Bradyrhizobium diazoefficiens: one gene and its partner. The protein of the gene in region 2 interacts with the protein of the main gene of each other region in a pairwise test. Links are inferred from orthologs where the notes say so. Each region holds a gene or a part of one and is shown on either strand. Other genes may lie near its edges. The genes, in order: JJB99_RS23830 and rfaD.

Region 1 (3,229 bases), 2.0 Mb from region 2 along the record:
TCGGTGACGATGATGTCGGTGTCCATGCGCCCGAGCGATACGGGACCGGCGCCGCCATTCGGTCCGACGATGCGGCTGATGGCACCTCCGGCGGCAGTCGCCGGAAGTGCGATAATCCGCAGACCGCCGCCGCACCAGGCGCCGCGCGCAAAGTCCGAGGCGCCGCCCGGGCCCGAGGTGAGGCCTTGAGCCGTCATCTCGGCATAGACCTGACCAAACAGGTCGACCTCGATCGCGGAATTGACCGCCACGAACCGATCGATATCGGCGACGACCCTCGGATCATGGGTGCTGGAGACGGGCGTGAACGCGAATGAGGAGCTGGAGACGGCGGAATAGAGCCGTTGAGAGCCGATGGCGACGCCGCCGGTGACAGCGCAGCCGGGGGCGAGGGCACCTGCGTCAGCGAGATCGAGGACAGCATCTCCGATCAGTCCGGAATGGATCCTGATGTCGCGGTGGCGGGTCAAAGCGTGCAGCACTGCGGTCGGGATCTTTCCGAGGCCGGTCTGCACAGTCCCGCCGTTCGGAATGAACCCAGCGACCTGGCTGGCGATGGTTTGGGCGACCGGGTCCGGAGTGCCCTCGGTGAAACCGAGCAGGCGCTGTTCTGCCTCGATCACCGCTTTCAGCTCGGAGAAGGGAATCCCGTGATGGCCTCGCGTTCTCGGCATCAGCGGATTGATGTGCGCGATCCGAACGGGGATGCGAGGCCATACGTCAACAAGAAAGTCCGCAATCGGGCCAAAACTGCACAGCCCATTTTCGTCCGGCGGGGCCACCATGAAAAGCGCGGCGTCAATCTGGATAGTTCGCAAGCGGGTGAGAATATCGCCATAACAAAGCGGAAAGAATGAAACCGCTGCGCCCGCGGCCTTGAGCTCGGGCGTCATGAAGAACGTCTCCACCCGACAGCGTGGATTGGCGAGGTAGGTCCGGGTGTTGAGGTTGGGGACGAAGATGCCGGTAAACGTCATTGCCCCGAGGGCTTCGCCGGCGCGCATGACCGCGTCGGCGAGAAGGAGAGATTCACCGGAACACGCCGCGACCAGGGTGCGCCCGGCCGGGGGCAGGACGGAAGCGAGCGAAGCAGAGTCAATGTAGCGCGGCGCCACGCTCGCTCTCCCGCCGATCACTTTACGTATTTATGGAAGTCGGGCTTGCGCTTCTCGTTGAAGGCACGCACACCTTCCTTTGATTCTTCGGTCTCGTAGAATAGCTTCACGGAATAAAGCGCGGCCATGCTGATGCCGCGAATGTTCTCGCTGTCGGCATTGAAAGAACGCTTGGCGAGAGCGAGAGCCGTCGGCGAACGCTCCGCAAGTGTGTCCGTCCAGATCTTGACCGCGGCATCCAGCTCCGCCGTGGGGACCACCTTGTTCACAAGGCCCATTTCGTAGGCTTGCTGTGCGCTATAGCGCTCGTTCAGGTACCAGATCTCTCTTGCGCGCTTATCGCCGACATGCCGGGCGAGCAGGGCGGTGCCCCAACCCGGATCGACCGATCCGACCTTCGGTCCCACCTGGCCAAAAACGGCGGTGTCCGCCGCGATCGTGAGATCGCACAGAGTCGCGAAAACATTGCCGCCGCCGATGGCAAAGCCGTTCACGCGGGCGATCACCGGCTTCGGAACATCGCGGATGATCGACTGGAATTCGTCGATGGGGAGACCTACGATGCCACGGCCATCATACTGCCCTTCATGGGCGCTTTGATCGCCGCCGGTGCAGAAGGCCTTGTCGCCAGCCCCGGTCAGAACGATGCTCGACACGCCCTTGTCGTCGCCGGCGATCTGGAACGCGCGGATGAGCTCATCGATCGTCTTGGCGCGGAAAGCGTTGTAGAGCTTCGGGCGATTGATGATGATCCAGACGGCGCGATCGCGCTTTTCGTAGATGATGTCTTCGAAGGTCGGCAGATCTGTCATGGTTTCCTCTCTTGCGCGCACGACAGGGCGCGCTGCTGCGTCGAAGGTCAGGATGGTGAGGGCCGCGGTCGCGGTCAGATCATGTTCATGCCACCGGCGACGGAGATGGTCTGTCCGGTCATGAACCCGGCATCATCGGAGGCGAGAAATGCGACGATACCTGCGTAATCCTCGGGTTCGCCCATCCGCTTGAGCGGGATGCCGCGAACCATCGCGTCTTTCCATTTCACGGCCTGCTCGCCTTCACCAAGAACGGCCGCCATCATGGGCGTGTTGGTCGGGCCGGGGCAGACTGCGTTGAGCAGAACGCCCTTGCTTGCGAGTTCTCGCGCCACCGACTTGGTGAAGCTGATCAGCCCGCCCTTGCACGCCGAGTAGACGGCTTCGTTGCTGGTGCCGACGCGGGCCGCATCGGATGCGATATTAATGATTCGCCCGGCACGGCGTTCGACCATCAGCGGTGCGACGATGTGATGAGTATTGAGCGGGCCAAGCATATTGATGCGAATAATCTTGTCCCAAAGTGCCTGGTCGGTCGCGAGGAAAGGCATCGGCTTGTCCCAGCCGGCGTTGTTGACCAGGGCCCAGATCGGACCTAGCTCGGCCTCCACTTTGCCCACGGCAACCTTGACCGCAGCATAGTCGCCAACGTCTAGCGCGTAGGTCTTGATGATGGTTCCGGCACCCGCCAGCTTGGCAGTCTCGGCACCGGCTTCGGGCTTGAGGTCGAAAACCGCGACCTTGCACCCTTCCTGCGCGAGGCGCAGGCTGAGGGCCCGGCCAATGCCTTGTCCGCCGCCCGTTACGATCGCTACCTTGTCCTTCAACCCACGCATCGCATGTCTCCGTGTTTCATCCCATGAGGTCCAATTCGGCGCCTTCGGCCTCTTCAGCTTCACCGCCCAGCATCTCAAGCAGCGTATCTTTGAGCGTGCGCAGCGTATCCGCTGCCTGGTTCAACTGCTCCTCCGGTACGCGGTTGAGAATTTCGAGTTCGACGGTCTCGACGTGCTCGCGAATTGTGTTGACCATTTTGGCGCCGGCGCGGGTCAGATAGACGCGCCGGGCGCGTCCATCATTCCGGTCAGCGCGGCGTTCGATGAAGCCAGCACCTTCCATGCGATCGAGCAGACCGCCGATCGCCACCTTTGTCAGATCGAGATCCGCCGCAAGGGCGGTTTGCGTCATGCCGTCGCGACGCGAGAGGAAGGCGAGCACCCACCATTGGGAACGGGTAATGCCGAGCGGTTTCAGCGACCGGTCAACGACGACTCGCCGCAGGCGAGAAACGTCGTGAATGAG
Region 2 (3,088 bases):
CCCTGCCTGCGCCATTGGGCAAGCTGCGCGTCGAGCGCATCAGGCTCGAGCACAATCTTCTCCTCGGCCGCGAGATAGGCATGCGGCAGGATCTTGCGCCGCAGCTCGGCCACGCTAACGCTGGCCGTGCCCTGCTTGCCGACGGCGACGGCCGCGGCGGCATTGGCCATGCGCAGCGCGGTGTCCCAGTCCGCGCCGGCCGCAAGCGACACTGCAAGCGCCGCGGCAACGGTGTCGCCCGCGCCGGAGACATCGCGCACCTTGACCGGGAAAGCCGGAACATGAACCGCCTCGCCGCTGCGCGGCACCAGCGTCATGCCGTGCTCGCCCTGCGTGACCAGGATCGCCTCGCAATCGGCAAGCCGTATCACGTCTTCGCTGGCATCGACGATGCTCTGCGGCGTATCGGCGCGGCTTCGCGTCGCCTCCGAGAATTCCTTGCGGTTGGGCGTCAGCAGCGTGGCGCCGCGATAGATCGCCCAGTTCAGGCTCTTGGGATCGACGATCACCGGCTTGCCGGCGCCTCGCGCGGCGTCGATCGTGTGGCGGATCACGCGCGCGGTCAGCACGCCCTTGGCGTAGTCCGAGAGCAGCACGATGTCGGCGCGCGCGATCTGCGCCACGATCGCCTCGATCAGCCTGGTCTCGATGTCATCGGAGGCCGCTAACACCTGCTCCCAATCCGCGCGCAGCATATGGGTGGAGAAATGCTCGGAGACGAAGCGGACCTTTCGCGTCGTCGGCCGTGAGGGATCGCACACCAGCACGCTTTCGATTGCCCCATGCTCCGCCAGCGCGGAGGCGAGCCGCTTGCCCGCATCGTCCTCGCCGACCAGCCCAACGAAAACGCAGCGCGCACCAAGGGATGCGACATTGCACGCGACGTTGCCGGCGCCGCCGATATGGATTTCGCTGCGCTGTGCCGCGATGACAGGCGCGGGCGCTTCCGGCGAAATCCGCGACACCTCGCCATAGACGAATTCGTCCAGCATGATGTCGCCGATGCACAGCACCGTGCGGCCTGAGATGGCCTGCGCGAGGGAATCGAAATCGAGAATGGGCGTCGCCATGGGTCCTATGATTTCAGCGGAAGCGGTCAGGTCGGTCGAGATAATTCCCGACATAGGCCTTCACTGCGTCTTCGAGCGCCGTGAAGCCGCCGTTATAGCCGGCGCGGAGCAGGCGATCGACCTTGCTCTGGGTGAAGTACTGGTAAGCGCCGCGGATCTGCTCGGGCATGTCGATGTATTCGATATTGGGCCTGGTGCCGAGCGCGGCATAGGCAGCCAGCATCAGGTCCCTGAAGCTGCGCGCCTTGCCGGTGCCGACATTGAACAGGCCTGAGACCGACGGCGTCGCCAGCAGCCACATCACGACGCGGACGACGTCGTCGACATAGATGAAATCGCGCCGCTGATCGCCGTCGGCGATGCCTTCACGGTGCGACTTGAACAGTTGCACGACACGGCCCGCCCTGACGTCGTCGAAGCGGCGCGCCAGCACGCTCATCATTGTGCCCTTGTGGTACTCGTTGGGGCCGAACACGTTGAAGAATTTCAGGCCCGCCCATTGCGGCGGGAGCGGATCGCCGTTCGCGGCGCGCTCGCCGACCGCGAGATCGAACAGATGCTTGCTCCAGCCGTAGAGGTTCATCGGTCGCAGTTTCTTCAGCGCTGGCAGCGAGGCGTCGTCATCGAAGCCTTCCGCGCCGTCGCCATAGGTCGCCGCCGAGGACGCGTAGATGAGCGGCACAGCATTCGCCGTGCACCAATCGAGCAGGCGCATGGAGAGGCGAAAATTGGTCTCGATCACGAGGTCGCCATCGGTCGCGGTGGTCTCGGAGATCGCCCCGAGATGGATCACGGCATCGAGCGTGCGGCCCTTCAGCCAGTCGAGCAATTCAGCGGGCGGGACGATATCCACGAGTTGCCGCTTGGCGAGGTTCCGCCACTTGCCGTCGCTGCCGAGCAGATCGCAAACCACGACATCGCTGCGGCCGGCCTCGTTCAGGGCGGCGACGACATTCGATCCGATAAAACCGGCCCCGCCGGTCACCAGCAACATTCAGAAATCCCTGCCCGATTTTGTGGTCTGGTCCTGCCCTAGCGCATGATCCACCAAAGTGTAAGCGGTTTTGGGATTCGGGCTCGTGTGGCTTTACCTGCCGGCCCGGAGCGGCTAACCGAACCGCCAACATCAGCTTGTTCCTGGCCCAATTAACGAATGAACAAAGATTCGCAACTTAGCGGAAATGCAGATCGGGACGACACGCGCCCGATCCTGATCATTCCCTATATGTGGATCGGCGATTTCGTCCGGAACCATACCGTGGTGCGGGTCCTGAAGGAGCGCTGGCCGAACAGGCCGGTCGACCTTCTGACCACGACCCTATGTGCTCCGCTGGTCGATTATATGCCCGGGGTCCGCCGCGGCATCGTCTGGGACCTGCCGCGCAGCCGGCTCGCGGTGCGTCGCCAGTTCGGCCTGGCAAAACTGCTGCGGGCGGAAAACTACGGCACCGCCCTGGTGCTGCCCCGAACCTGGAAGGCAGCCATTGCGCCGAGGCTGGCCGGCATCCCCGAACGGGTCGGCTGGGTCGGCGAGTTCCGGTTCGGCCTGATCAACCACTGGCGCTGGGGCGAGAGCAAGCTCCCGCGCTTCATCGACGAGAATGCCGCCCTGGCCCAGCCCGACGGCGCCCCCCTGCCGCCGGAATGGCCGGTGCCGCAATTGCGGGTCCCGGCCGAGGAGATTGCCCGCTGGCGCGAGGCCAATGGCATCCGTGGCGGGGCCGCGGTAGCGCTCGCCCCCGGCTCGGTCGGCGTCTCAAAGCGCTGGACCTACTATTCGGAGGCCGCCCGCCTGCTGGTTGAGCGCGGGCTCGAGGTCTGGGTGGTCGGCGGCCCCGCGGAAAAGGGCCTCGCCCAGGAAATCGTCGCGGCGGGAGGCCCCGGCGTCCGCGACCTCACCGGCAACGATTTGCGCAACGGCGTGTTGGCGATGGCCGCCGCCGGCGTCGCCATCACCAACGATTCCGGCCTGATGCACATCGCCGCTGCCCTCGGCACTCCCACCATGGGCATCTTCG

What was found.
Region 1: the proteins of rfaD (region 2) and JJB99_RS23830 interact in binary tests that used the Escherichia coli proteins (3 or more experiments, as listed by UniProt). The link is inferred for Bradyrhizobium diazoefficiens from one-to-one orthologs.

The regions. Positions count from the first base shown.
Region 1 is NZ_CP067100.1:4,979,632-4,982,860, reverse strand. The notes cover bases 31-2,940. They hold JJB99_RS23830 (enoyl-CoA hydratase-related protein), read right to left. Parts: upstream 1,928-2,940; coding sequence 1,133-1,927; downstream 31-1,132. Other genes in these bases: JJB99_RS23820 (MarR family winged helix-turn-helix transcriptional regulator), read right to left, coding at 2,780-2,940; JJB99_RS23825 (SDR family oxidoreductase), read right to left, coding at 2,002-2,763; JJB99_RS23835 (acetyl-CoA hydrolase/transferase family protein), read right to left, coding at 31-1,115. Outside these bases: more of JJB99_RS23835, read right to left, coding at 1-30; more of JJB99_RS23820, read right to left, coding at 2,941-3,229. UniProt on the Escherichia coli protein: Converts o-succinylbenzoyl-CoA (OSB-CoA) to 1,4-dihydroxy-2-naphthoyl-CoA (DHNA-CoA).
Region 2 is NZ_CP067100.1:2,990,115-2,993,202, reverse strand. What follows is about bases 75-2,843. They hold rfaD (ADP-glyceromanno-heptose 6-epimerase), read right to left. Parts: upstream 2,065-2,843; coding sequence 1,084-2,064; downstream 75-1,083. Other genes in these bases: waaF (lipopolysaccharide heptosyltransferase II), read left to right, coding at 2,224-2,843; rfaE1 (D-glycero-beta-D-manno-heptose-7-phosphate kinase), read right to left, coding at 75-1,070. Outside these bases: more of rfaE1, read right to left, coding at 1-74; more of waaF, read left to right, coding at 2,844-3,088. UniProt on the Escherichia coli protein: Catalyzes the interconversion between ADP-D-glycero-beta-D-manno-heptose and ADP-L-glycero-beta-D-manno-heptose via an epimerization at carbon 6 of the heptose.